4 regions of the uncultured Spongiibacter sp. genome follow, and region 1 is predicted to be linked to each of the others. Evidence: predicted binding sites of a transcription regulator. Region 1 holds the regulator's gene; each other region holds the start of a gene.
What was found. Region 1 encodes sigma-54, which starts transcription at its own class of promoters, with help from an activator protein. Its sites were predicted from a motif close to TGGCACANNNNTTGCNNT; they were not measured.
Positions count from the first base shown of each region.

Region 2: ABNS66_RS14405 (nitrate reductase) is a predicted target of sigma-54. The motif match lies at 4,139-4,156, and genes of this name have one in related genera.
Region 3: galU (UTP--glucose-1-phosphate uridylyltransferase GalU) is a predicted target of sigma-54. The motif match lies at 4,131-4,148, and genes of this name have one in related genera.
Region 4: ABNS66_RS01540 (cytochrome ubiquinol oxidase subunit I) is a predicted target of sigma-54. The motif match lies at 1,944-1,961, and genes of this name have one in related genera.

Region 1 covers NZ_CAXGPO010000025.1:16,902-24,271, reverse strand. Annotated here, with positions in the region: gene mgtE (magnesium transporter) at 1-999, opposite strand, end outside; gene ABNS66_RS11390 (HPr family phosphocarrier protein) at 1,130-1,399, opposite strand; gene rapZ (RNase adapter RapZ) at 1,418-2,275, opposite strand; gene ptsN (PTS IIA-like nitrogen regulatory protein PtsN) at 2,278-2,727, opposite strand; gene raiA (ribosome-associated translation inhibitor RaiA) at 2,757-3,044, opposite strand; gene ABNS66_RS11370 (RNA polymerase factor sigma-54) at 3,114-4,607, opposite strand; gene lptB (LPS export ABC transporter ATP-binding protein) at 4,751-5,476, opposite strand; gene lptA (lipopolysaccharide transport periplasmic protein LptA) at 5,478-6,035, opposite strand; gene lptC (LPS export ABC transporter periplasmic protein LptC) at 6,022-6,594, opposite strand; gene ABNS66_RS11350 (HAD hydrolase family protein) at 6,595-7,116, opposite strand; gene ABNS66_RS11345 (KpsF/GutQ family sugar-phosphate isomerase) at 7,130-7,370, opposite strand, start outside.
Region 2 covers NZ_CAXGPO010000043.1:17,553-24,922, reverse strand. Annotated here, with positions in the region: gene ABNS66_RS14410 (DmsC/YnfH family molybdoenzyme membrane anchor subunit) at 1-1,793, opposite strand, end outside; gene ABNS66_RS14405 (nitrate reductase) at 1,845-4,028, opposite strand; gene ABNS66_RS14400 (OmpA family protein) at 4,330-5,439, opposite strand; gene hda (DnaA regulatory inactivator Hda) at 5,660-6,355, opposite strand; gene ABNS66_RS14390 (AI-2E family transporter) at 6,355-7,370, opposite strand, start outside.
Region 3 covers NZ_CAXGPO010000004.1:41,063-48,432, forward strand. Annotated here, with positions in the region: gene ABNS66_RS03430 (sugar nucleotide-binding protein) at 1-459, shown strand, start outside; gene moaB (molybdenum cofactor biosynthesis protein B) at 446-967, shown strand; gene glp (gephyrin-like molybdotransferase Glp) at 970-2,160, shown strand; gene fabB (beta-ketoacyl-ACP synthase I) at 2,237-3,460, opposite strand; gene fabA (bifunctional 3-hydroxydecanoyl-ACP dehydratase/trans-2-decenoyl-ACP isomerase) at 3,526-4,050, opposite strand; gene galU (UTP--glucose-1-phosphate uridylyltransferase GalU) at 4,278-5,114, shown strand; gene ABNS66_RS03460 (phosphomannomutase) at 5,118-6,467, shown strand; gene pgi (glucose-6-phosphate isomerase) at 6,543-7,370, opposite strand, start outside.
Region 4 covers NZ_CAXGPO010000002.1:38,692-46,061, reverse strand. Annotated here, with positions in the region: gene ABNS66_RS01550 (hydroxymethylglutaryl-CoA reductase) at 1-468, shown strand, start outside; gene ABNS66_RS01545 (sigma-54-dependent Fis family transcriptional regulator) at 491-1,807, opposite strand; gene ABNS66_RS01540 (cytochrome ubiquinol oxidase subunit I) at 2,021-3,394, shown strand; gene ABNS66_RS01535 (cytochrome d ubiquinol oxidase subunit II) at 3,394-4,386, shown strand; gene ABNS66_RS01530 (MBL fold metallo-hydrolase) at 4,771-5,661, shown strand; gene ABNS66_RS01525 (bifunctional protein tyrosine phosphatase family protein/NAD(P)/FAD-dependent oxidoreductase) at 5,676-7,367, shown strand.

The DNA.
Region 1 (7,370 bases):
GGCGACACCGCCCATGCTCGCGACAATGGGCATAAGTACGGCCAGTGCGACGACTTTTTCAATGGTGCCTTCAAAAAGGTTGATAACACCGGAGGCAATAAAGGCCGTTAACAAATTGATGCCGAGCCAAATGGCGCGGCGCGGCGCGGTGGTCATTACCGATGCAAAGGTGTCTTCGTCTTCATCCAGACCGGCCATACTCATCAGTGAGTGGTCGGACTCTTCGCGGATAACATCGACGACGTCATCGATGGTGATTCGGCCAAGCAGCAATTGATTGTCGTCGACCACGGGGGCACTGACCCAGTCCCGCCGCTCGAAGAGGTTGGCAACATCGCGCGCAGGCATGGACGCCACAATGGGCTCAACTTCGGTGTCCATGATTTCACGAACGGTAACGCTGGGGTCCGAGACCAGCAGTTTCCGCAGCGACAGTGAGCCAATGAACTGGTCATTACGGTTAACGACCAGCAGGCTATCGGTCATTGCGGGAAGCTCTTCGTGCCGCCGCAGGTAACGCAGCGCGACATCCAGGGTGATGTTCGGCCTTACAGTGATGGTGTCGGTGTTCATCAGACCACCGGCACTGTCCTCGTCGTAGGACAGTATGTGCTCGACGCGCACCCGGTCTTGATGGTCCATCGACTCCAGCACTTCGCGAATCACGCGGTCCGGAAGTTGCTGGAGTATATCGGCGATATCGTCGGTTTCGAGGCCCTCGGTGATCGCGGCGACTTCCTCGGCATCCATGTGCCGCAGGAACTGACTCTGCACCTCGTCGCTCAGGTGCTGGAGAATGTCACCCTCATTTTCGGTATCGACAAGTTGCCACAGCACGCCCCGTACTTTTTGCGGTGTTGACTCAATAAGGTGGGCGGCATCGACGGGAGGCAGGCCGTTGAGCATACGCCGAATTTGCAGAAACGCGCCGGAGCCCAGAGCTTCATTCAGTAGCTCTAGGCGGCTTTCAGCTTGGGGCTTTTCTGCGGTTTGGGCCATATAGCTCTCTGCGTTGCGTTCGGCTTTCTGCTGGATAGCAGTCACACAGTGTGGCGAGAATTATCCTTTAATCTTCGCTGGGCAACAATTGCAGACGGGCGAAATCGCGCTGAAATGCGCAGTATTTGATTTATTCGCCTTCGTCAAAGCGGCGTTCGATCAAGTCGACGAGAGCGTCCAGGGCTGCTTGTTCGTCTTCCCCTTCGCAGCGAATGTGCAGTGTCATGCCTTTGCTGGCCGCGAGCATCATTACCGACATGATGCTTTTTCCGTCGACCCATTGCTGCCCCGCCGACACCTGAATGCGAGAGGCAAATGCGGTGCTGGTGGTTACGAATTTGGACGCAGCACGGGCGTGAAGGCCGAGTTTATTGATGATAGGAATTTGGATTTCTTGCATCGCCTTGTCCAGCCCAGGTTAGTGCTGAAGTTCGCGGTGGCGAACTTGCAGGCCAGGACAGGTGTCGCGAAGCGCCTTAGCCAGCTTTTCGGCCATGTATACTGAGCGATGTTGTCCACCCGTGCAACCGATCGCGATGGTGAAGTAGCTGCGACCGGCAGATTCTATCTCAGGCAGCCAGCGCAGCAGGTAAGTGAGTATGTCGCTATACATCTGTTGGACTTGCGGCTGGGCATCGAGGAAGTGCTGAACGGCCTCGTCGCGGCCGCTGAGGCTGCGCAGTGCCTCGTCCCAGTGAGGGTTGGGGAGCATGCGCAGATCGTAGACCTGGTCGGCATCAATGGGTAGGCCGCGCTTAAAGCCGAAGGACTTTAGTTGTAGTGCCATGCGGCTAGCGTCGACGCCGAGAACGCGGTCACGTATGGTGGCGCGCAATTGATGCACAGTCATGTCGCTGCTATCTATGGTCAGCGATGCCTCGGCGACAATGGGCTCCAACAGCGCAGACTCTTGCTTTATCGCGTCGCTAAGCGGCTGGGAGTCGGTGCTCAGTGGATGCCGTCGACGGGTCTCGCTAAAACGCTTAATGAGCTTGTCGTCGCTGGCATCCAAAAAAAGAATACGCAAGCTGGCCAGGCTTCGAACTTGTTTGCACAGTTCTTGGAAGCGGGCGAGCTCCGTTTGTGAGTTTCTCGCATCGATACAGACAGCAACCTGCTGATGAACTTTCAGTGTGCTTTGAGAGAGTTCGGTAACGAGTGCGGGTAGCAGTGACACCGGCAGGTTGTCGATGGCGTAGAAACCTTCGTCTTCGAGCTGGTGCAGCGCCGTGCTTTTGCCCGAACCTGAGCGGCCGCTGAGAATAATAAGCTTCACGCCTAGCTCGCTACCGCACGTTCATAAAGACTGCTGTCGCTGTCTGCGCTGCGAAGCTGCTGGCGGAAAGCGTCATCGTTGAAGGCGTTGGCCAAGCTTGCCAACACTTTAATGTGTTCGTCGTGTGCTTCGGCAGGAACGATCAACGCAAACACTAAGTCCACGGGTTGATCGTCTATCGCTTCGAAGTCGATAGGCTCGGCAAGTTTAAGCAGCATGCCGGTAATTTCGGTGCACTGCTGGCTGCGACAGTGGGGAATCGCAACCCCGTGCCCGATACCTGTGCTTCCGAGTCGCTCGCGGGCGAGCAGTTCGTTGAACAGTTCGTCGGCGTTGAATTGCGCATTATCCTCACTGACAAAAATAGAAATTTGTTCCAGTAGGCGTTTCTTGCTGCCCACAGACGTACCGCAGTGGGTACGTCCGGGGCTGAGTATTGAATCAAGGGTCATGTTTACGTTTCCGGAACATCCCCGGGCCTTTAGTGGCCCAGGTTTTTCTCCTTGTGTTTAATAAGCTGGCGATCGAGCTTGTCGGTGAGGCTGTCGATGGCCGCGTACATATCCTCTGATTCACAGGTGGCGAACAGATCGGCGCCAGCCACATGTACGGTGGCTTCAGCTTTTTGAACCAGCTTTTCTACTGACAAGGTAACGTCGGTATTGGTGATATTGTCGAAGTGCCGTTGCAGCTTGGCGAGTTTGTTGTTGACGTAATCGCGAAGTGCCGGGGTAACTTCAACATGGTGACCACTGACGGTTATTTGCATATCTTGCTCCTTCATCGCTGAGAACATCCGGCGCCTCCCGGCGCGTTGTTTGGGCCTTTTGGGGCCTTATTAGACCAGTCTTTTCCGTTCGTTAGAGGGCGGAATGACTAGTGATTCCCTGTACTTTGCAATGGTTCGCCGGGCAACTTTGATGCCTTGCTCGGCCAACAGTTGGGTGATTTTGCTGTCGCTTAGCGGTTTTTTGGGATTTTCTGCGGCAATTAATTTTTTGATTAGTGCACGAATCGCCGTGGAGGAGCATTCTCCTCCGGTATCGGTCGAGACGTGGCTGGAGAAAAAATATTTGAGTTCGTAGATGCCTCTCGGGGTATGCATATATTTTTGCGTGGTAACCCGTGAGATCGTCGATTCATGCATGCTCACTGCATCGGCGATATCGTGGAGCACTAGCGGTTTCATCGCTTCGTCGCCGTACTCCAGGAATCCGCGCTGGTACTCAACAATCTTGGTGGCGACTTTCATCAGTGTTTCGTTGCGGCTCTGCAGACTTTTAATGAACCAGCGCGCTTCCTGGAGGTTGTCGCGAATATAGTCTTTGTCGCTGCTGGTGCCGCTGTCTTTGGCTAGCGATGCGTAGTGGCTGTTAATTTGTATTTTCGGGGCGATGTCCGGGTTTAACTCAACCAGCCAGCGGCCTTCTTTTTTGCTGACGAATACGTCTGGTACCACATACTCCGTTTCGTCGTTACCCACGCAGTCACCAGGAGTGGGGTTCAGCGTTTGAATGAGTGCCAGGGTGTCGCGCAGTTGGTCTTCTTTTAGCCGGCAGCGGCGCATGATTTGGTTGTAATCACGGTTGCCGAGCTGCGGCATATGCTGCTCGACAATCTGCAGCGCTTCAGTCAGGTATGGGGTGTCTGGGGAGAGCTGTCGAAGTTGAATCAGCAAGCATTCTTGAAGGTCCTGGCCGCCAACACCTGGGGGGTCAAACTGCTGGATGAGGTGAAGGACGGCATTCACTTCTTCTATTTCGATATCGTCGTCGTCGAAGGCGTCCACCAGCTCTTCGGGGCTGACGGTGAGCCGCCCTTTTTCATCGATCGCGTCGATGATGGCATCAGCGACGATGCGATCAAGTTCTGAAAGCCGGCTGAGGTTGAGTTGCCAGCGCAGGTGGTCCTGGAGCGACTCTGAGCTGCCGTGGCGATAGTCATTGTTGTAGTCGTCGTCGGCGCTACCGGCCGTGGAGGAGCTAGGTGCGGAGCTTTGGTAGACGTCTTCCCACTGGCTGTCTACCGGCAAATCTTCGGGGATGTCGCTGCGCTCGGCCCATTCACTGTCAGCGTCGTTGCTGGGCGCCTCCTCAGCAGAGGTCGTTTTGCTGTCAGCCTCATTGGCGTTACTTTCGCTCTGGCTGTTGCTGCTCTGGGGTTCCGGGCTGTCGCTGTCTTCCTCTACTTCCAGCAGGGGGTTGGAGTCCAGTGCCGACTGAATTTCCTGTTGAAGGTCGAGGGTGGAGAGCTGTAATAAACGAATCGCCTGTTGCAGCTGGGGCGTCATGGTCAGCTGCTGACCGACTTTTAGCTGGAGCGATTGTTTCATAGGCAATGACTTCTACTACAACCATACCTGAGGGATTAAATGCCGTTATGTAGCCATAAACGACGATGCTTCAGGGTCAGTGTAGTCCCGCAGCCGCACCGCTGCAATAGGCGTTTAAAGCAATTGCTGTGCCGATTTTTTGATCAAAGGGTAAATGTGTCGCCGAGGTAGATGTCCCGCACGATTTGGTTGTTGAGCACGGCCTCGGCATTGCCCTCAGCAACGATGCGACCTTCGCCAACTATGTAGGCTTTTTCGCAGATATCGAGGGTTTCTCGCACGTTGTGGTCGGTAATTAGGACGCCGATGCCGCGCGCCTGCAGGTGGCGAATAATCTGCTGAATATCGTTCACCGATATGGGGTCTACCCCGGCAAAGGGCTCGTCGAGCAGAATAAAACTGGGCTCGGTGGCCAGTGCTCGTGCAATTTCTACTCTGCGCCGTTCCCCGCCCGAGAGCGCCATACCCGGCGATTGGCGAATATGGGCAATGTGAAATTCTTGTAGCAGTGCATCGAGCTTTTCTTTGCGTTGCTTGCGGTTCAGGTCGCTGCGGGTCTCCAATATCGCCATGATGTTGTCAGCGACGCTCAGCTTCCGAAATATGGATGCTTCCTGAGGGAGGTAGCCGACGCCGTGTTTGGCCCGACCTTGGATGGAAAGCGGTGTCAGGTCTTTGTCGTCGAGCTGAATGCGGCCGCGGTCGGCGTTGACGATGCCGACGATCATGTAAAAACAGGTTGTTTTTCCCGCCCCGTTGGGACCCAACAAGCCGACTATTTCACCGCTGTTAATACTCAGGGAGACGTCTTTGATTACCTCTCTGCCTTTGTAGGCTTTAGCGAGGTTGCTGGCTTTCAATACGGGCATGTTAGCGGGGAGTCTCCGGGGTGTCGGGGGTGGTGCTTGGAGCAGGGCTATCGGTATCACTCACGCCCTGCTGAGGCTGTAGGGTCATTTGTACCCTGCCATCGAGTTTGTGGCTGCCGCCATCGGCAATGACCATTTGCTTGCGCCCGCTGTATACAATGCGATCGCCACTGATCTTGGAGCCCTGATGTCGGATGGTGGCATCTTTTTGCAGCAGGATTTCCTCGGCATTTAGGCTGTATTCTATGAGTCGGGCACTGGCGACCACGACGCCTTCCCCGGCGCGGGGTTGTTGCTCAAAATGGGCGGGGCTGCCATGGGCAATAACCTTGGTTACTTTTCTGTCAGCCTCGACAATAATCAGCTTGTCTGCGCGAATAATCAGGCTGCCCTGCGACATATTGACGTTGCCCGTGTAAATGCCGCGATTGTTTTCATAGGTGGCTTTATCTGAGCTGAGGTTGATGGCCTGGCGGCGGTCATCGGGCAAGCCGTGCACGCTGCTGGCGAGGCAGAGCAGGGCGCTAATAGCGAAGGTGCGTAGATTATTGCGGTTCATAGTGTCCTTTTACCTTCGCGAGCAGCTCGACTTTCTCGTTAACGAGGTCGGCCGTCATGCCCTCCGACTGGGTTTCGCCATTGGGTAGTTGCAGTCGCAGTGGCTGATCCGTTGCTACCAGGCTTTGCTCCAGGTCAATGCTGAGTTGCTCTGTGTGGATTTGTGCTTCGCGAATTAAGTCTTCAACAACAACACTGCCACGCAACTGCAGTTGTTGGCCATTTTGTGACAGTGTGCCGGTAATGGCTTGCGCCGTCCACGGCCGCTGCTCGCCGATATTGCCGATGTAGAAGGGCTGATTGAGCTGGATGTTGCCCGAGGAAATCATGCGTTCGGCACTGTCGGCGCGCCAGCGGTATGCCACATTGCCGTCTTGGCGATATTTCAAGCCTTCGATGCCCTGTAGGTGGGAGTCAACATCGGGGATGGCTTCGAAGCTGTCAGTCAGGCTCAATTTCCCGCTCTCACTAAATTGCGTGAGGTAGATCACGGTGCCCGCGATAGCGGCCAGTACCGATAGGACCGATGCAGCGTTGATATTGAATGACGGCGCAGCCATTTACAGGAACTGCTCAAGTGCGTCGTTGAGCTTGCCTTGAGACATCAAAATAAGCTCGGCGATCTCTCTCACAGCGCCACTGCCCCCTGCGGCACGCGTTTGCCAGTCGGCATGGCGAGCGACGAAGTGGTGACCATTGGCGACGGTAATGCCCAGGCCCGCTGCTCGAATCGCGGCTAAGTCGGGTAAATCGTCACCCACGTAGGCGATTTGATCGTAGCTTAGCTTGAGGTCTTGGCGCAGTTCTTCGAGTGCCGTGCCTTTGTCTTCCCTGCCTTGGTAGATTAACTCGATGCTCAGTTCTCGCGCGCGTCGCAGCAGCAGTTCAGAGGTTCTGCCGGTGATTATGGCGGGGCGGATGCCGGCGTCGCGCAGCAGTTTAATACCCAGCCCGTCAAGGATGCTGAACGCTTTCATTTCCTCGCCGCTATTGCCAAAGTAGAGGCTGCCATTGGTCAGTACGCCGTCGACATCCATTGCCAGTAGGGTGACCGTTTTTGCTTTTTCGAGAATGGTTTGCATGGTGTTCCCTGTTTTAGGCGACGCCGGCTTTAAGCAGGTCGTGGGTGTGGATCACGCCTACTGGTTTTGCGTGATCGTCCAGAGCGACCAAGACGGTGATTTTATTATCTTCCATAATGCGCAGTGCTTCTGCGGCCAGTGTGCCGGGCTTGATGCTGCGGCAGTTGGCGGTCATCACGTCGTCTATTTTCGCTTGGTGAATGTCAATGCCGCGGTCGATCGCGCGCCGCAAGTCGCCGTCTGTGAAAATACCC
Region 2 (7,370 bases), on a different contig from region 1:
TGTTCCTCGAAGTCTTTGTTCTTCCAGAAGAATGCGCCGGGCATCGTGGTCGGTACAACCAATACATAAAACAGCGCCCGCCCAATTACCGCATAGGCCAACACACACAAGCTCAACGCCGCCGCGATCAAGCCTGTGGCGACGCCACCCTGCGTGAGGGTAAGGCCCAGAGCAATCACCGCGCTAAGCAACAACAGCGTATTGCGCAGCAGATAACTTTTGGCAAACACCGTTGTTTGAATGTAATGGGAAACGCTGCCCTCGTTGTTGGCAACATTCATTGCTCGGGCATGTTGCCACAGGCCCAGCCCCTCGATTAGCGCAGCGACCATAATCAGCCCGCCCCCCAGGGCAAGCATGGCGACGGTGTTTTCAGCTGCGCCGCTGGCCGGCGCGCTAAGCAACATAAACCACAAGCAAACAATACCGCCGAGAGCCAGGGCAGAGCCAACAAAGCTGCTACCTGTTTGCCAGTGATTCCAAAAGGGCCGTGCAGGAATCCGATAGCAGCGATACATGTAATACAGGCCAACGGCGCCAGACACCAGTGCGAGTGTACTCAACACAGCGGCTGCTACCGGGTAGTGCCCCCAATCGCCAAACCAACGCTGAAATACCGCATTATCGGGCAGCACGCTCAGTAAATGCAGGCCGGCAAACACCATGTATAGCAGCATGCCCAAGCCCTCGCGGCACACTGGGGAATGGCGAAGATTATTGAAGCCGCGGTAAAAGCGCAGCGGCTTGCCCAAGTGGGTTGCCGACATCAGCATACCGACACCTGCCAGGGCGACAACCAGCGCAACAAACGGCACATACAGCGCCGATGAGCGCAGCGCGAGTATCGGCTCAAGGGCGAATGCCGAACCCAGCGTACTGATAGCAAAGGCCCCCAAAGACGCCTGACTAACCAGTGTAAAAATCACCAAGGGGTTTTCGCGAGAGCTCAGCTTGTCCAGCCCCCAACGCTTTTCAACGCCCTTTTTCTGGTCCACAACCGGGCGGTACTCACCCTGCTCATCTTTGTGATACTTCACCGCCATACCGTCGGTGCGTGTCACCTCATCCGGCATGCGTTTAGTTTGCTGGAAGCGAATATTCGGATGCGTAATTTCCGGGCTGGGAAAACCGGGAATACTGAGCTTCGCCTGCTCGCGATTCTCCGGCAGATCTTCCACGACACCAAAATTAAGCGCGTTACCCAGGCAGGCAGAAACACAGGCTGGCTTTAAATTTACTTCCAGGCGATCAACGCACATATTGCATTTGCTCACCTGGCCTTTTATTGGGTCTAACTGCGGCGCATTGTAGGGGCAAACCCACGTGCAATAACCGCAACCAAAACAGGTTTCCGGGTCTTGCAATACCGCGCCATACTCAACATGTTTGGTATAGGCGCGCGTTGGGCACCCCTTCAAACACACCGGATCGTCGCAGTGATTACAGGCCATTGAGATATTCATGCGCTTGAAATCGGGGTAACTGCCTCCCTCGACATAGCCCACTGAGCGAAAGCTGATATGCGCTGGGTTATCATTTTTTTCACTGCACGCAGCCTCACAGGCGTGGCAGCCAATGCAGTTGTCGGCGGTAAAGTGAAAGGCGTGTTGCTTGTTGCGATTTGGGTTGCTGCCCACGCCTGGCTCTTCATTGATAAACATTTCGCGCCCGGCAGGAACAGCGCCGCCGCTGCGAGCGATCAGATCAATGGGCGCCTCATAGTAATTCACCTCAGGCGCGCCAGACTCTTTCAGGAAAGCGTACTGCGGCTCATCGTCTCGAACCTTCCACATAAACTAAGCCCTTCTTGGTGTAATGGGGGATGTCACGGCTAACACGGCCAACTAGAAAGCCCGGCGCTCAACGTTGAGTCGCGCCGCCTCCTTTTGATCAATATGTTCAATGCGCACGGCACACTGCTTGAAGGCTGGCTGGCGGGAATAGGGGTCAAGCAATCCCAGCGACAGCCGGTTAACACAGTCGTGATAATGCATGGGGATAAACAGCATATTGCGGGGAACCCGCTGCGTGAGCTGCACCATAACGACAGCGTCGCCGCGACGCGACACCAGACGCACATAGCTCTGGTGGCTCACCCCGGCCGCGCGCGCGGAGTCTGGATTCATTTCCATGTAAGGCGTTGGACTGAACTTATTGAGGTTTCCAATTTTTCCGGTTTTAGTGCGGGTGTGGAAATGCTCCACGACACGGCCGCTGTTCATCCAGAAAGGATAGTGCTCATCCGGTACCTCATTGTCCTCGATGTAGTCCATGGCCAGCAGGTTGGCGCGCCCGTTTGCAGTGGGGAACACGCCGTCGCTGTACAACCGTGGGCTACCCGTTTCATCACCCTCGCGCATCGGCCATTGGATGCCGCGCTGCGCTTCAATCAGATCATGGCTCATGCCGGAGATATCCAAATTCCGGCCACGACCTTTTGACAACTGCTTCATTTCATCGAAAATTTCAGAGGTCGTCTCGGGAAAAGCGATTTCCCTGCCCCGCTCAAAACGTTTGGCCAGCTGCGAGAAAATCCAATGATCGGGCTTGGCGTCGCCCGGCGGCGAGGTAAACTTGCGCACCAAATTTACCCGCCGCTCAGTGTTCGTTTGTACCCCTTCTTTTTCCCCCCACACGGCAGCGGGAAGATAAACATGGGCATAGTCGACCGTTTCACAGTCGCGGTAGCCGTCCTGCACCACCATAAATTCGAGCTTCTCCAAGGCCTTTTTAATTCGCGGTTGGTTCGGCATGGAGGTCAACGGGTTGGTGGCAACGATCCACAAGGCCTTAATATCGCCCGACTCTATCGCCGGAAAAATATCGGTCTGTTGCAAACCGCGCTTTGCCGGGAAGAAGGATTCATCAACCCCCCAAAACTGGGCCACCTCCTTGCGGTGCTCCGGCTTCTCAAGCATACGATAGCCCGGCAGGCCAGAGCAGGATGACCACTCCCGGGTGCCCATGGCGTTGCACTGCCCGGTAATAGACAGACTGGTCCCGCCGGGCACGCCGATATTGCCGGTAATCAGGTTGAGGTTATTAATGCCGCACACGCCGTCGGTGCCGTGGGTACTCTGATTAATACCCATCGTCCAGATACTCATTGCCGACGGTGCCTTTGCGTAAATGCGGGCCACATGCTTGATGGTGTCTGGGTCGATACCACATATCCGCGAGGCGGTGATGGGGTCATATTTTTCTACTGTCGCGACAAGCTCATCAAAGCCGTTGCAGTGAGCGTCTATATAAGCCTGATCCTGCAAGCCCTCCTTCAAAATGACGTGAGCTAAGGCATTTAGCAGCACCAGGTCAGTACCCGGTGTTATCGGTAAGTGGATATCGGCGAATTGCGCCAGCATGGTCACGCGCGGGTCGACAACAATCAGTGGAAACTTGCGCTTCTCCAACGCCTCTTTTAGTCGCCAATAAATAATGGGGTGTTGCTCAGGGAGGTTTGAGCCAAAGGCCATCAGGCAGTGAGTATTTTCGAAGTCCTCGTAGCAGCCGGGCGGCCCATCAGCGCCGAAGGAGCGTTTATAACCGGACACTGCCGATGCCATACACAGTGTGGTGTTGCCATCGTAGTTGTTGCTACCAATTACCCCGCGAACCAATTTTCCCAGGGTATAAAACTCTTCTGTCAGCAGTTGGCCGGTGGACACAATCGCCACGCTATCGCGACCGTACTTCTGCTGGATTCGCATAAACTCCTCAGCCGTGCGATCGAGCGCGCTATCCCAACTGGCTGGAGAAAACGCGTCGTATATTCGGTCACGCATCAGCGGCTGCGTACCACGACCAGCGGTGCCACTCAGTTCATGCTCGAAGATACCCTTTATGCACAGCTTGCCCTGATTAACCGGCGCATTGCCCTTGCCGCGACTCGCCACCGGCTTTCCGTCGGCATTCAAACCGACCTCAATTGAGCACCCCGTGGAGCAATAACCACAGACGGCGTACTTCCAGTCCACTACCTGCTTGTCAGCAATCGTAATGGGCTTGCGTTTTCTGCGACCGAATATCATGAAATCCCTCATTGTTGCGCACTGTTTGTGTGCTAAACCGAGCCCGCGGGGGCTAAAAAAGCGCACCAACTTGGTGAATTGCCAAGCAAATCACCGCATCTACTCTGGATTTAACAAGAACTATGCCAACTAACTAAATCAGGCTGAAAGCCAGTAAATACGGCGGGCTATTCGGCAACACAGAACAACTCGCCCTCAATTGGGGCATGACAAGTTGGGGAATATTTAACAGGAGGGGGTCAAAATTCAGGCAAAAAAAAGGGGCCCTCAGGGGCCCCTTCCGGTATGCACTAGTCGCGATTTATTTAGCGACTTCTGCTTCCATTACTGCAACAACGCGGCGGTTAGCCTGACGGCCTGCCTTGGTGCTGTTGTCAGCGATAGGACGCTCTTCACCGTAACCAATCGCACTCAGGCGGCTGGCATCAATGCCGAACTCTTTAATCAAAGCACTGCGAACGGCGTCGGCGCGACGCTGAGACAGCTGCTTGTTGTAGGCCGCAGCACCAGTGCTGTCAGAGTGACCTTCAACAACGGCTTTAACACCACCGAAGCGCTTCATGAACTCAGCGACTTTCTTCAGCTCGCTGATTTGCGAAGCAGGAATCGCATCGGAGTTCAGTGGGAATTTCACGTCCATTTTGATCGACTCGGTGTGCTTGAGTACAAACTTACAACCGAATTTATCAACCTGGCGGCCCGCTGGTGTGTTAGGGCACTTGTCGCGGTAGTTAGGTACACCGTCACCGTCTTTGTCCAAGGCACAGCCTTTGGCGTCAACGGCAACACCTGCTGGTGTGCCTGGGCACTGGTCAGCACCATCTTCAACACCGTCAGCATCGCTGTCATTGCTTTGAACAGGCGCTGGAGCAGGAGCCGGCTTAGACTCGCCGCCGAACGCGTAGCTCAGGCCCAGAGAGACGATCCCGTCGTTAGTTTCATGATCGAAACCGTAGAAGTAACGAGCATCAGCACGCAGAGACAGAGGACCAGACAGTGCGTAACGGAAACCACCACCCAAGTTGGCCTGAGTAATTTCTTCTTCGCGTACCACGTCAAAGTTCACCACACCCATGCCAAGACCAATGGCCGCGTAGGGCTCGATCTTAGACTCAGTGTTGTAGTAGCGAATCGCGTTAGCAGAAATGAACGTTACTTCAGCGTCAGCAGCACTGTTGTTGTAACGGTTGTCAGCGTCAGCGTAGCTAACACCCACTTCCACACCCCAGTCCTTGCTGAGCTTTTGTTCAACGCTGAACAACGCCGCAGCAGTTTCTTCCAGGTCCCAAGCAGAATCGAAAACTTGATAACCTACGCCGGCATTTAAGTACCACTTGTTGCTGTGGTCATCTGCCATCGCTGGTGCGGCAATTACCGCAGCAATCGCAGCACCCATTAATTGTTTACGCATTTTGTAGCTCCCCTGATTATCACTTAGGTCTTCCGTCGCCCTACCTTAATGGTGGGTCTTGGCTCAAGAATAACACGCAAGTATGCCCTTGCACGCCTGCTTTTCAGTAATTTTACCGCGACGGCGTTGCAAAGAGTTATAGAAGCTCCGCAAGAAAGAAGCAACCACTATTCGCAACGCCACGCCCGCATCGAGAGTCTGGATTGAGTGAAAAGTTCACTCACCAAGACATTATTTCTTTTACAAACGGGATCGTCAGTCGCCGTTGTCGCGCCAGGCTGTGACGGTCTAAGTCGCTTAGTACGCCAAATAGCGCTTTTAGATCACGCTGGCAACGGCGATAGATAAACTCTGCGAGGGCCTCGTTAATATCCAGGCCCATAATTTGAGCACGATGACAAAGCGCGGCAATTCGCTCCTCCTCGCTAAGTTCAGAAAGGCGATAAACGCTAAAGCTCTGCAGGCGAGACGCCAGGTCAGGCAGCTCAATCGCCAACTGATCAGGGACCTCGGTGGATGCAAAAAGCAGCGAGCAGCCCCCGCCAAGCGCGCGATTATAAAGACTAAACAGCGCCACTTCCCAGTCGCTGCGGCCGGCAATGGCTGACAAACCGTCAATGCACACGAGGTCAGCCAAATCGGCATCTTCCAGTACCATTTCAGCGGGATAGCCCAGCAATTCTGCGGCGGGGATATAGCGCACCGAACGCCCCTGCGCGTCGGCCAACTGGCAACAGGCCTGCAACAGGTGCCGCCGACCGCTGCGCCCAGCGAGGTAAACCAGCTTCTCGCCCTGTCCCGTTGCCACCCCCTTTAAGACTGCTACCGGAAGCTGCTGCGACGGGGCGACATAGTAATTATCAAAGGTCGCTTCCGTATCGAGGCTAAGCGCGAGGGGCAACTGCGTTGACGCCATCAGTCCTCGTCCTCGTCTTCAAGCACCAGGGGGATTTCTCCACCTTCTTGATACCACTCGCTGCGCAAATACGCGTCGTGAAGATAGCCGGCCATCACCTTCATTACCGAGGCAACCGGCAGCGCTAACAAAATGCCAAGGAAGCCGAACAACTGGCCCCCTGCCAATATGGCAAATATCACCATTACCGGGTGCAGGCCAATCTTGTCACCCACCAGCGACGGGGTTAAATACAAACTTTCTAACAGTTGGCCAATACCAAACACCACTGCAACGCCCAGCAATTGCCAGGACAGGTCAAATTGAAAATACGCCGCCAAACCCGACGCAGCGATGCCCACGATAAACCCTAAGTAGGGGACAATACTGGCCAGGCCTGCCGCCAGGCCCAACACCAATGCCAGATCGAGCCCGAGGATAAACAAACCGACGGTGTATATCGCACCGAGCGATAACATCACCAAAAATTGCCCGCGCGCAAAGGCACCTAATATCTCGTCGCATTGGCGCGCGATATCAACATACAGCGCTTCGTGGGAGCGCGGCAGCAGCTTGCGAATTGCCGCCATCATCACATCCCAATCGCGCAACAGATAGAACGTAACAACAGGGATGAGCGTGATGTTCGCCACCCACGTCATCACCGCGACACTGGAGCCACTTATTTTTTGCCACACATAGACAAAAATGCCGCCTGCCGCATCCCAGTGTTTGCTGATCGCTTCTTTAGCCGTATCGATTGGCTGGGCCTGCTCAGGCAAATCCAAAAATCCACGCAACCCGGGCAGTGCCGTCTCTTGCAACCATCCAACCAGCGCGTATAAACGCTGCACCAGCAGCTGCATTTGATCCAGCAACAACGGCAAGGTGATTAAAAACATCAGCAGCGAGAACAGCGACAAGCCGCTGAAGACCAACACCACCGACATGGTTCGGCCCACGCCTCTGGCCTCTAAGCGGTCGGCGAGCGGATCCCCCATATACGCCAGCACTGAGGCAATGGCGAAAGGCATTA
Region 3 (7,370 bases), on a different contig from region 1:
CAGGCGCTTATCCTGCGCACGGGGCCACTTATTGCGACCGACGGTGATAATTTACTGTCCGCCTTTATCAAGGCGCTTAAAGCGGGCCAAGCGCTTGGTCTTGATGATTCTCAGCAGAGTGCTCCGACGCCGGTTGGTGACCTTGCCCGGGTGTTGTCGGCAATGATTGACCAGCTTTCCTGTGGTGCGCTGTGCCGGGGTATCTATCACTATCAAAGCAGCGGTGCCACTAGCGCCTATGCATTTGCCGAAGTGGCCTACGCCCATGCCGGGCAATATCTGGCGACTCCCCCCGATATTTCAATTGATGGCGATGGCTGGGGGTGGGTGACGGATTCGCGGGTACTCCGCTGTGAGCGTTTATTACGTAATTTCGGCATTAAGCAATTAGCGTGGCGATCCTGGTTGCCCAAAATGATTAAAACCCTTTGTGAGGATGATTGCGATGAGCGCCTCTGACGCGTTTTCAGCTCTGTCGATCGCGGTGCTGACCGTATCGGATACTCGAGATGAGGCTTCTGATAGCTCCGGGCACTACCTATGTACCGCTCTGCAAGAGGCCGGTCACCGGCAGGCGGATAAGCAGATAGTGAAAGACGATATTTATCAAATTCGCGCTGCGCTATCCGCTTGGATCGCCGATGAAAACATTGACGCTGTGCTGGTCACTGGTGGTACCGGATTTTCTGGCCGGGACTCCACGCCAGAGGCGGTGTCGGTACTTTTTGACAAGCACATTGAAGGCTTTGGCGAGGTCTTTCGCGCCGTGTCTTACGAAGAAATTGGCTCGTCGACCATCCAGTCGCGAGCCCTTGCCGGCTTTGCTAATAATACCGTGATATTTTGCATGCCAGGTTCTACGGGGGCATGCCGAACCGCGTGGACGCGGCTTATCGCGGAGCAGCTCGATAGCCGTCATCGCCCCTGCAATTTTGTGGGTGTGTTAAATACTCGCAGAGGTCACTAATAATGGCGCTGCGCCCGGTGGCGGAAGTACAGGCTGAGTTACTGGCAGATGCGAGCCTGTGTGGGGATGAGCGCTGTGATCTGAATGCCGCATTTGGGCGCATTCTTCGGGAGGATATTGTCGCGGCAACAGATGTGCCGCCGGCGGCCAATAGCGCGATGGACGGCTATGCATTGCGGGTCGCTGATCTTGCCGAAGGGCGGGCCCTGCCTATCAGCCAGCGTATAGCGGCGGGCCATGCCCCCGATGCCTTGCTGCCGGGAACCGCGGCGCGAATTTTTACCGGTGCGGTTATCCCGCCAGGGGCAGACTGTGTTGTTGCTCAGGAGGATTGCCGGCGATCCGACGAGGGCGTTGAGGTTGCGATAACGCCAGCAACTGGCCAGCATATTCGCCCGCGTGGCCAGGACATCGCTAAGGGGGCTGTTGTCGTAGCACGCGGTCGCAAGCTAGGCGCCGCGGACCTCGGCTTGTTGGCCTCTGTTGGGGTGCCGGCCTGTCGTGTCGCCAAGCGCTTAAAAGTTGCCTTGATGTCGACCGGGGATGAATTGCGAGAGCCCGGCGAGGCGCTCGGCACCGCGCAAATTTACAATTCCAACCGGCCGATGCTGGCTGCGCTGATTTCAGCAATGGGCGGTGAGCTTATCGACCTAGGAATTATCCCCGATACGGCAGAGGCGACTGCGGAGGCCTTGGCTCAAGCGGCTGAGTTGGCCGATGTGGTAATAAGCAGTGGTGGTGTCTCTGCCGGTGAGGAGGATCATGTTAAAGCGCAGATAGAGCGCTTGGGTGAGCTCAAGGTATGGAAACTGGCGATTAAGCCGGGTAAGCCCTTGGCCTACGGCCGAATTGCAGGCGTGCCGTTTTTTGGCTTGCCGGGCAACCCGGTGTCGAGTTTTGTCACCTTCTGCCTGCTCGTCAGGCCGTATTTGTTGGCCATGCAAGGCATCAGCGACCCGATGCCCGACGTCGTTCAGGCGACGGTGGACTTCGAATGGCTAAAGCCAGGTAGTCGGCAAGAGTATCTGCGTGTGCGCCTGAAGGGGGGCGTGCTGAGTTTGCATCCGCAGCAAAGCTCCGGGGCGCTAAGTTCAGTGGCGTGGGCGAATGCATTGGCAATTGTGCCGCCGGGTACGACCTTTAGGCGTGGAGAGGTTATCGATTGTCTTTCTTTCGCTGAGTTGGGTGCCTAGAGCGAAAAGAATAACCGTACTTGGCATACAAAAAAGCCCGCAGAAGCGGGCTTTTTTATGCGCAAGTGCTTTTGGGCTAGTCGTTAACTCGACTAAACACCAGGCTCGCGTTAGTGCCACCAAAGCCAAAGCTGTTAGACATAATGGTATTGAGCGTCACGTTTTCGCGCTTTTCTGTCGCAATTGGAATGCCGGCGGCTTCCGAATCCAGCTCCTCGATATTGGCGGAGGCGGCAATGAAGTTATTTTGCATCATCAGTAGCGAGAAGATGGCTTCTTGAACGCCGGTAGCCCCCAGAGAGTGCCCGGCCAGTGACTTGGTTGAACCGATAACGGGGATGGGGTGTTCGCCATAGGCCTGTTTAATGGCCTTGAGCTCCTGCATATCGCCGGCCGGCGTCGAGGTGCCATGTGAGTTGATGTAGTCGACCTCACTGCTGACATTTTGCAGGGCCAGGCGCATGCATCGCGCCGCGCCTTCGCCACTTGGGGCAACCATGTCATAGCCGTCGGAGGTGGCGCCGTAGCCGACTAATTCGCCATAAATTTTTGCGCCGCGCGCTTTGGCGTGCTCGAGTTCTTCCAGAACGATCATGCCGGCACCGCCAGCAATAACAAAGCCGTCGCGGTTAGCGTCGTAGGGTCGGGAGGCCTGCTGGGGGGTGTCGTTGTACTTCGTAGACAGCGCGCCCATGGCATCAAACAGGCAGCTCAGCGACCAGTGTTCTTCTTCGCCGCCGCCGGCAAAAGCAACATCTTGTTTGCCCAGCTGAATCAGTTCAGCAGCGTTGCCAATGCAGTGTGCGCTGGTGGCGCAAGCTGAAGAGATAGAGTAGTTCACACCTTTTATTTTAAAGGGGGTGGCCAGACAGGCAGATACGGTGCTGCCCATGGTTTGGGTAACCCGGTAGGGCCCAATACGTTTTACGCCGCGCTCGCGCAGTGTATCGGCAGACTCAATGAGGTTGGCCGAAGAGGCACCACCAGAGCCGGCAATAATGCCAGTACGCTCGTTATCGATATCCTTGTCTTCAAGTCCGGAGTCGGCAATCGCTTCTTGCATGGCGATGTAAGCATAGGCTGCCGCGTCGCCCATGAAGCGCAGTTGCTTGCGATCAATGTGGGCTTTTAAATCCAGGTCTTTAATGGAGCCTGAAATATGGCTGCGAAAGCCCATTTCCTTGTAGGTGTCGTTATGTGTGATGCCGGATGCACCATTTTGGAGCGAAGCCAAAGCTTGTTTGATGTCGTTGCCAATGCTGGAGACGATACCCATCCCCGTAACTACAACACGTTTCATGTCTACCTCGTAGCGTATGTTTGTTCTGTCAGTGAGTCTTGTTTGCCACGCTAGTGGCATTGTTATTACGCGAAGCTGGCGTCGTCTTTGAACAGGCCAACCCGCAGATCTTTAGCGGTGTAGATAACTTTCCCGTCGACAGCGACCTCGCCGTCGGCGATACCCATAACCAGTTTGCGTTCAATGAGTCGCTTGAAGTTGAGTGTGTAGGTAACGAGTTTGGTGTCGGGTAAAATTTGTCCGGTGAACTTAATTTCGCCGGCACCCAGCGCGCGGCCTTTGCCACTGTTGCCGCGCCACCCGAGAAAAAAGCCCACTAGCTGCCACATGGCATCGAGCCCCAGGCAGCCGGGCATGACCGGGTCGCCAACAAAGTGGCAGTCGAAAAACCATAGGTCGGGGTTGATATCGAGCTCGGCGATCAGTTGGCCTTTGCCGTATTCGCCACCTTCGCCGCTAATATGAGTGATGCGGTCTAACATGAGCATATTGTCGACGGGAAGGCGGGGGTTGCCCGGGCCAAAGAGCCGGCCGTGGCCGCAATCAATGAGTTCTTCTTTTGTAAAGCTATTTTTATGGGTAAGAGACATAAGAAAAAGACTTGCCAGTGAGAAATTTGTAGCGCGCATAGTAGCATAAGGGCCTGCTGAGCACACAAAAATGTCAACATTGGCCTGATCATTGCTGTAATAATTTGGTAAGCAGGGCAAAGTAGGCTACGCGGTGATTGCGAATCTGCTGCACTGCTGGGAAAATTCGTTCACAAGGCTCGTTACGGACTGAGCTATTTCAAAAAAACACAGGATGCACAAGTAATATGATCAGGAAATGTCTCTTTCCGGTTGCCGGCTACGGTACCCGCTTCCTACCCGCGACGAAGTCGATGCCCAAAGAAATGCTGCCGATCGTCAACAAGCCACTGGTTCAGTACGGTGTTGAGGAGTCTATTGAGGCGGGGCTTAAGCAAATTGCTCTGGTAACGGGTCGCGGTAAGCGCGCCATTGCTGATCACTTCGACATTAGTTTTGAGCTTGAAAACCAAATAGCGGGCACCAGCAAAGAGTCCTACCTGACCAGTATTCGGAAAGTGTTGAGCGAAGGCACTTTTATGATGACGCGCCAGCGCGAAATGAAAGGCTTGGGGCACGCCATTCTTACCGGTGAAAGCCTGGTGGGCAATGAGGCCTTCGGCGTTATTCTTTCCGATGACCTGTGCGTGAATCCGGGCGAAGATGGTGTGATGGCGCAAATGGTGAAGCTGTATAACCAGTTCCGCTGTAGCATTGTCGCCATCCAGGAAGTGCCAATGGAGAACATCGAGAAATACGGTGTTATTGCTGGCGATGATATGGGTGGTGGCCTCTACCGAGTAAAAGATATGGTTGAGAAGCCCAAGGCTGAAGACGCGCCGAGTAACCTCGCGGTTATTGGTCGCTATATTCTAACGCCCGATATTTTCGATATTTTGCGCGACACTCCTCCGGGTAAAAACGGCGAAATTCAGCTGACAGATGCACTGATGACCCAGGCGCAAAACGGCTGCGTGCTGGCGTATAAATTCCGAGGCCGCCGATTTGACTGCGGCAGCGTGCCCGGATTTATCGAAGCGACAAACTACGTCTACGAAAACATCTATCAAGACGGGCAGGGTTGATTCATGGTGCAAGAACTAAGCTGTTTTAAGGCCTACGATGTTCGCGGTCGCATCCCCGATCAGCTCAACGAAGATATTGCCTATCGCATTGGTCGCGCCTTTGCTGAGGTGATCAAGCCAAAGAAGGTTGTCGTTGGGCACGATATTCGCCTGAGTAGTGAGGTAATAAAAGCAGCCGTTTCTAACGGCTTGCGCGATGCAGGGGTCGATGTGTACGACATCGGCCTGTGTGGAACAGAAGAAATTTACTTTGCCACGTCGCATGCAGAAATGGATGGCGGTATTGCCGTCACCGCGAGTCATAATCCCAAAGATTATAACGGCATGAAGTTCGTGCGTGAGGAGTCGAAGCCAATCAGCGGCGACACTGGCCTGTTGGATATTAAAGCCCTTGCTGAGAAGAACGAATTTTCAGCCCCGGCAGCGGTGCGTGGCCAGCTTCAGTCGCTTGATACGAGTGCGGCCTATGTCGAGCACTTGTTGAGCTACGTAGATGTATCTGCCCTCAAGCCGCTCAAAATCGTCGTCAATGCCGGTAATGGTGGCGCTGGGCGTGTGGTTGATCTGTTGGAACCGCATTTGCCGTTTGAATTTATTCGTGTTCATCACGAAGCTGATGGCAACTTCCCGAACGGCGTGCCGAACCCTCTTTTGGTGGAGAATCGTCAACCCACTATTGATGCCATTAAGGCGCACGGTGCTGACCTGGGTATTGCCTGGGACGGTGACTTTGATCGCTGTTTCTTTTTCGATGAGCGCGGCGAGTTCATCGAAGGCTATTACGTTGTGGGCTTGCTTGCCGAGACTTTCCTGCTGAATGCTCCAGGCGAAAAAGTGGTTCACGACCCGCGTTTAACCTGGAACACCGTCGATATTGTTCAGGCGCGCGGCGGCGAGGCGGTACAGAGCAAAACCGGTCATGCCTTTATTAAAGAGCGAATGCGCAAGGAAAATGCGGTCTACGGCGGTGAAATGAGTGCCCACCACTACTTCAGGGACTTTGCTTACTGCGATAGTGGCATGATTCCCTGGTTGCTGGTTACTCAGCTGATGTCGGTGAGGTCTGCGGCCTTGTCGTCGCTGGTCGAAGAGCGCGTTGCCAAGTTTCCCTGCAGTGGTGAAATTAATCGCGAGGTCGACGATGCGCGCGCCAGTATTGCTGCCATTGAAGCAAAATATGCCGAGCAGGCAAGCAGCGTTGATTATACCGACGGTCTGAGTATGGATTTTGACGGCTGGCGGTTTAATGTGCGCATGTCCAACACCGAGCCGGTTGTACGCTTGAACGTTGAGAGTGAGGCGGACATGGCGCTGATGAAGCAGAAAACTGAGGAGCTGCTAACCCAGCTATAAGCGCGGTTTCTGTTGCTTGTTAGAAAGCCGGGCATAGCCCGGCTTTTTTGTTTCTGTGGTGAGTGCGTCCGGTTATTAGCTATTGGCGCGTCGGGCTCGCTCGATGAGTTGCGCTGTCGAGCTGTCGGGGGTGGTGTCGCTGTCTGTGTCGCCTCGGAGGCTCCCCAGTAGTTGGTGGCTTAACTGCTTGCCAAGTTCTACCCCCCATTGGTCAAAGGGGTTGATGTCCCAGATGAAGCTCGCGCAGATCAGTCGATATTCGTACAGCGCGATCAAATTGCCGAGTGCGCGGGGGCTGAGCTCGTCCATCAAAATTGTGGTACTGGGGCGGTTGCCTGGCATGGCTTTATGTTTGGCAAGTTGTGCGGCCTCGTCAGGGCTGAAGCCGTCCCGTAGTAGCTCTTGCTCCACCTCTTTGGCAGATTTGCCCTGCATAAGCGCCAGGCTTTGTGCAAAGCAGTTCGCTAGTAAGGCTTGCTGTTGGTCGAGAGCTTTGCCACTGTTTTTGAGCGTGGCAATAAAGTCGCAGGGAATGATGTCGCTGCCCTGGTGGAGTAATTGGTGGAAGGAATGCTGGCCATTGGTGCCTTCGCTACCCCATATTACGCCGCCGCTCTGTTGCGGCAGGGCGTGGCCGCTACGGTCCACCGTTTTTCCGGCGCTTTCCATAAACAGCTGCTGGAGATAGTCGGGGAGCTGCTTGAGGCGGTTGCAGTAGGGCAGGATGGCGTGAGAGCTGATATTCCAGCTGTTGCGATACCACACATCCAATAGCGCGAGTGTAGCGGGCAGGTTGCTCTCAAGGCTGCTGCTTGCCATGTGCTCGTCAACTTCCGCGCCGCCTAATAATACTTCTGAGAAGCAGGGCCAGCCGTAGTTGGCGGCGACGATAAGGCCAAAGCC
Region 4 (7,370 bases), on a different contig from region 1:
GCCGTCATTAAAAAAGAGCTGCTGCAGAGCCTGATGCGCGCCGAACCCGAACCCATGGTGCGCCTGCGCCAACGCACAATTGTTGGGAGCTTATTGGCTGGCTCAGCCTACAATGGCCCGCACTCGGCGAACGGCATTGCCGCGATATTTATCGCCACCGGACAAGACGAAGCCAATGTCGTTGAATCCCACGCCGGGATTGCCTTTATGGATCTCACCGACGACGGCGACCTGTATTACTCCGTCACGCTGCCCTCGATTATCTGCGCCAGCTATGGCGGTGGCACCGGCTTGGCGACCCAGCGTGAATGCTTGGAAATGATGGGCTGTTACGGTGAGGGCAAAGCCCACAAACTCGCGGAAATTATCGCGGCAACCGTCCTAGCCGGAGACCTATCGCTGGCAGCCGCCGTTGTTTCCGATGAGTGGGTATCCAGCCACGATCAGCTCGGTCGAAATCGCCCCTAATATTGAACCTGTAACTCGCCGACTATTCCTCTAGGCGCCGATACAGCGACCGCAGGCTGATACCGGCAATGTCGGCGGCTTTTTCCTTGTCGCCATTGCAATGCTGCAGCAGCGACTTGAGATACTGTTGCTCCTGCGCCTTTAAGTCCAGCCAGGGGCCCTTGTGAGGCGCGGCGGGACTTGGCGCGGGCTCTGCCTGGCGACCCTCTTGCCCAAAGCAGCGCTCCAGCACCGCGAGGTCGATAATACTGGAATGGGCGAAAATGGTGGCGCGCTCCAGGATGTTTTTCAGCTCGCGGATATTGCCCGGAAAATCATAGTCCTGCAGGCGCTTTACCGCAGAGTCGGTGAGGCGATAACCGCCATTGGGGCTGAGCTTTTTCAAGATCGAGCGGGAGATCAACGCAAGGTCGGCGCGGCGCTCACGCAGCGGTGGCAGGTGGATGGGAAAGGTATTAATCCGGTAGTAGAGGTCTTCGCGGAACTGACCCTCGGCGATCATCGCTGGCAGGTCTTTGTTGGTGGCACAGATCAAGCGGAAGTCGGCCAGCTGAGGTTGGGTGCTGCCCACCGCGCGATAACTGCCGGTTTCCAGCAGGCGCAGCAATTTTACCTGCATACCCAGCGGGACATCGCCGATCTCGTCCAGAAACAGGGTGCCGCCACGGGCCGACTCAAGTAGACCCGGTTTATTGCTCACCGCGCCGGTAAAGGCACCCTTCACATGGCCAAACAGCTCGCTTTCAAACAGGGTGTCGGTCAAGCCCGCACATTCAACGGTAACCATCGCCTTGTCGCAGCGCCCACCGGTGCTGTGGATCGCCTGCGCGGCCAGCTCCTTGCCGGCGCCGGACTCGCCGAGCAGCAACACCGAGGTGTCGTGGGGGGCAACCAGATTTATCAGCTCCAACATGGTGTTAAACGCCGCACTGCGTCCCACCATATGGTCGCTGCTGATCTCCGCACTGGCGCTGCGCACTGGCTTGAGCATTTCAATAAAGTAGCGCAACTCTCCATTGCGACCTTTAATGGGTAGCATCTCTACATCAATATGCTCGCGACCACGGGGGGTATTGTGGATATGCAGCACGCGCTCGCGCTCACCACTGTGGGTACACGCCTGAAGGGGGCAGCTCTCGCCCGCCTGGTCGCAGGGCTTGTCGTAGCCATGAGACACCCTGAAACAGTGATCGCCCACCGGCACGTCGCCAAAGCTTTGCTGGTAACGCTGATTACTCGCCACAATCTGGTAATCGGGCGTCAGTAGAATGGCCGGGTGCTCTAAGCCGTCGAGCAGAGACCGAAAATCGAGGTCGAGGTCTGTAGCAATTTGTCGCATCGTCTTTGCCAGAAATGACAGGTATTCTGACAAGACTGACACAAAACCTGGCACGCTGCGATACACATTGCCTTTTGCAAACCGCTCGCCTGATTTTTATCCATCAAAATCAATGCCTTGCGGAATTTTCGCGCACTGGCACACACATTGCTGTGTATCTTAGTACAAATCGGAATATTGGAATTCCGTTTAGATATATAGAGAGAGGAGCTTATGGATATCGACCCCCTTGTGCTGGCGCGCATACAGTTCGCCACCAATATCAGCTTTCATATCCTGTTTCCCGCCATTTCCATTGGCTTGGGCTGGTTGCTGCTGTTTTTTCGGGTGCGCTTTACCCAAACCGGCGACAAGGCCTGGGAATATGCCTATTACTTCTGGGTGAAGATCTTTGCCCTGACCTTCGCCATGGGCGTGGTCTCGGGCATTACCATGAGCTTCCAATTCGGCACCAACTGGCCGGGCTTTATGGAAAAAGCCGGCAATGTCGCCGGGCCGCTGCTGGGCTATGAGGTACTGAGCGCCTTCTTTCTGGAGGCTTCATTCCTGGGCATTATGCTGTTCGGTAAAGATCGCGTATCCAATCGCATGCACCTGATCAGTACCTTTCTGGTGGCATTCGGCACGACGCTTTCGGCGTTCTGGATTCTCAGCCTGAACTCATGGATGCAAACCCCCACCGGTTACTACCTGGAAGACGGCGTGGTCATGGTGGAAAGCTGGTGGGAAGTGATCTTCAATCCCTCTTTCCCCTACCGCTTTTTCCATATGGTAATCGCCTCTGTACTAACCAGCGCCTTCCTCGTTGCTGGCGTCAGCGCCTGGCGGGCACTGAAGAATGTCGACGGCCCCGCCACCTGGAAGATTATGCGCACCGGCGTGATGGTTGCCGCGGTGCTGGCCCCGCTGCAAATTTTCATCGGCGATCTGCACGGCCTCAACACCCTTGAACACCAGCCGGCAAAAGTCGCCGCCATGGAAGCCATTTGGGAAACTGAGGAAGGCGCCCCCTTCACTGTTGTCGCCCTTCCCGACGAAGAGAGCCGCAGCAATAAATTCGCGCTGGAAATTCCCTACGCCGCAAGCCTGGTACTTACCCACGAACTCAAGGGCGAAGTTAAGGGCCTGAATGAGTTTGTTGGCGAACACCCACCCGTCGCGATCGTGTTCTGGTCTTTCCGTGTGATGCTCGCCATCGGCGGACTAATGGTACTGGTTGCGTGGTGGGCCGCCTGGGCACTGCGAAGCGGCCGGCAGGCCAGTAAACCCGTACTCGCGGCGCTCTCAGCGATGACCTTCTCCGGTTGGATCGCGGTGCTGGCCGGCTGGTACGTTACCGAGATTGGCCGCCAGCCCTGGATCGTCGACGGCGTACTAAAAGTCCAGGACGTTGTCGCCGACCACAGCGCTGCCACCGTTAGCGGCACCTTGTTCGGCTATATCCTTCTATACCTGTTCTTACTGGCTTCTTACATCGGCGCGCTGCGCAATTTGTCGGCCAAGCCCGCTGCCTCGTTGATCTTAAACCCGGCTGGCACGGCGTCAGCCAACACCGGCGATAACACCGCGAAAGGGGGAGAATCGTAATGGAATACTGGCTACCGATTATCTATATGGCGGCAATGGGCTTGTCCCTGCTGATCTACGTTATTCTCGACGGCTACGACCTCGGTGTTGGCATGCTTATGCCGCTGGCCAACGACGCCGAAAAAGACATTATGGTCGCCTCCATTGGCCCCTTCTGGGACGCCAACGAGACCTGGATTGTGCTCGGCGTGGGGATTCTATTGATCGCCTTCCCCATGGCCCACGGCATCGTGCTCACCGAGCTGTATCTGCCGGTAACGATCATGCTGATGGGCTTGATACTGCGCGGCGTGGCCTTTGACCTGCGCGTCAAAGCGGGTGACCACCGCAAGGCGCTGTGGAATCGCGCCTTTTTCGTCGGCTCACTGGTCGCGTCGATGGCTCAGGGCTGGATGCTCGGCGCCTACGTCACCGGCCTGCAATCCAATACCACCAGCCTGCTGTTCTCGGCCCTCATCGCGTTAACCCTGCCCGCGCTCTACCTCACACTGGGCTGTGGCTGGCTGCTGATGAAGACCGAGGGCGACCTGCTCACCAAAGCCATTGGCTGGGCGCGCAAGTCCGTGTGGCCCATGGGCCTGGGCCTGTTGCTGGTGTCTGTCGCCACGCCGCTGGTCAGCGACACGATTGCGGAGAAGTGGTTCAGCTGGCCCAACTTCCTGATTCTGGCGCCCATCCCGGTGCTGTCTCTCGCCGCCTTTACCGCGATTGTTGCCCTGCTTAACAGCGACAACAGCATCTACCGCGGCCACGGCTGGAAGCTGTATGTCAGCACTGTGGCCATCTGCGTATTGGCCAGCCTCGGCCTCGGCTACAGCCTGTTCCCCAACATCATCATTGGCCAAATGACGATCTGGGATGCCGCCGCCTCGGTCAACGCTCTGCAATTCACCCTGGTTGGCGTTGTGCTGACCCTGCCGATCATTATCGGCTACACCATTTTCGTCTACCGTATCTTCCACGGTAAGGCGACCCACCTCTCCTACGACTGAGCAGCAACAGCCACTGCTCATTGGCGGGCTGCGCGCAAGCGGGCCCGCCTTTTTTATGCCCGCACCTTCAGTCGACGTCACTATCAGCCGCTTCCAGCCCCCACAGAACACAACTCTGCCAAATGTGACGAAGTTTCTGCCAGATCTGGCAAAAGCAAAGAGGTTTTATTTGCGACGGCAGCTCAAGCAAACCCGAATGAAATTTAATTTTCAGTAATTACAACAAGTTACGCTAAATATTCGTTTTTACCGTGTTTTGGCACGAATCCTGTTACTACAATCATACGGAATATAGTTATTCCAATTACGCATAACCGAGGCCGCGTTATCGCTGTACGCATCAGGGACCGATACCGCTCGCGACAACAGTAAGAGGATTGCATCATGCTCGACAATATCTCCATTGATTTCGACCACAAACCCGAAGTTATCGCCTTCTTCGACGAACCCACCAACACCTTTTCCTATGTGGTGAAAGACCCAAGCAGCAACGCCTGCGCGGTCGTGGACTCGGTAATGGAAATCGACTATGCCGCGGGCCGCCTGTCGCTGGTGGGTGCCGACAAAATCATTCAGCACATTCGCGACAATAAACTGAGCCTCGAATGGATCATCGAAACACACGTGCACGCCGACCACCTGTCAGCTGCGCCCTATATTCAAGAAGCGCTCGGTGGTCAGATCGGCATTGGCGCCAACATTACCGTGGTGCAGGAAACCTTCGGCAAAATCTTTAACGCCGGTACAGAGTTCGCTCGCGACGGCTCGCAGTTCGACAAGCTGTTTAACGACGGCGACGAATACCACGTGGGCAATATGCTGTGCCGCGCAATTCACACCCCCGGCCACACCCCGGCGTGCATGACCCATGTAATGGGCGACGCGGCATTTGTTGGCGACACCCTATTTATGCCTGACGGCGGCACCGCCCGCGCGGACTTCCCCGGCGGCGACGCTCGCGTTCTCTATCAATCGATCCAGCGCGTGCTATCGCTGCCCGATGAAACCCGCCTGTTTATGTGCCACGACTATATGCCCGGCGGCCGCGAGGTCGAATACGAAACCACCGTCGGCGCCGAGAAACAGGCCAACATCCACGTACACACTGGCACCAGCGAGGCGCAATTTGTCGCCATGCGCGAGGCCCGCGACGCCACCCTCGATATGCCGCGGCTGATCCTGCCATCTCTGCAAGTAAACATGCGGGCAGGCCACCTACCCGGCGCCGACGACAACGGCACGGTGTATCTAAAATTACCATTGAACGTACTCTAAGGGCTGGGCAAGGCATGGAATACAAGCAAATAGACTCGGGGCTGACGGTTTCCGGCCAGCTCACCGTTAACGACCTGCCGGCACTGGCAGAAAAAGGCGTAAAAACGCTGATCTGCAACCGTCCCGACGGCGAGGGCGGCGATCAGCCGGGCTTTAAAGAAATCGAAGCCAAAGCCACCGAGCTGGGCATGAGCTGTCACTACCTGCCGGTGGTCAGTGGCAAAGTCAGCGACGAAGATGCCGCCAGCTTTGGCGAGCTGCTCAGCGGCCAAAGCGCGCCGGTCCATGCCTATTGCCGCAGCGGCATGCGCTCCACCACCCTGTGGGCATTGAGCCGCGGTGAAGAGATGAGCCTGACAGACATCGTCGATGCTGCCGCCAAGGCCGGTTACGACATGAGTGGCGTGGCCGCGCGTATCGCCGCCGCCCGCAATGGCGACAATACCGCCGAGGGCATTGCCAGCTACGATGTGCTGATTGTCGGAGGCGGTGCCGCCGGTATCTCCACGGCCGCCAGTTTGGTGAAACGCTGCAAAGGCATCTCCGTTGCCATTATCGACCCCGCAGAAAACCACTACTACCAACCCGGCTGGACCCTGGTCGGCGGTGGTGTGTTCACCCCTGAGCAAACCCGGCGCAGCATGGCCTCACTCATTCCCAAGGGTGTGGAATGGATCAAGGCCGCCGTCGCCGCCTTCGACCCCGACAACAACACCGTGGTGCTTGAAGGCTGCCGCCTACTGAACTATCAACGCCTGGTGGTTGCCGCCGGTATCAAATTGAACTGGGACGCCATTCCCGGCCTGAGCGAAACCCTGGGCAAGAACGGCGTCACCTCGAACTACCGCTACGACCTGGCGCCCTACACCTGGGAGCTGGTAAACAAAGTTCGCAGCGGCCGCGCGATATTCACCCAGCCGCCCATGCCGATTAAGTGCGCAGGCGCTCCGCAAAAAGCCATGTATTTGTCGTGCGACCACTGGCACCGTCAGGGGCGCTTAAACAATATCGACGTGGAGTTCTACAACGCTGGTGCGGTGCTATTTGGCGTTGCCGACTACGTGCCAGCACTGATGAAATACATCGACAAATACCAGGCCAAACTCAACTTTGGCCACACCCTGACCCGCATTGACGGCCCGGCAAAAACCGCCTGGTTCGCCACCAAAGACGAACAGGGTAACGACGTGGAGGTCAGCCGCGAATTCGACATGATCCACGTGGTACCGCCGCAAGTCGCCCCCGACTTCATCCGCAATAGCCCGCTGGTCGATGGCGCCGGTTGGGTCGATGTCGACCAGGCCACGCTACAGCACAAGAAGTACGCCAATATCTGGGCACTGGGCGATGTAATGAACGCCCCTAACGCCAAAACCGCAGCGGCGGCACGCATGCAGGCACCCATTGTCGCCAATAACATCGCAGCCGATATCAGCGGCCGGGGCGGCGACATTGCCCACTACAATGGCTACGGCTCCTGCCCGCTTACCGTAGAGCGCGGCAAGATCGTATTGGCGGAATTTGGCTACGGCGGCAAGCTGCTACCCAGCTTCCCCAAAATGATGCTCGACGGCACCAAGCCATCTCGCCTGGCGTGGTTGCTGAAAGAGAAAATTCTGCCGCCCATTTACTGGCAGGGCATGCTCAAGGGACACGAGTGGCTGGTTAAGCCCACCATTGGTGAAGACGCACCAGCGAAAAAATAACCC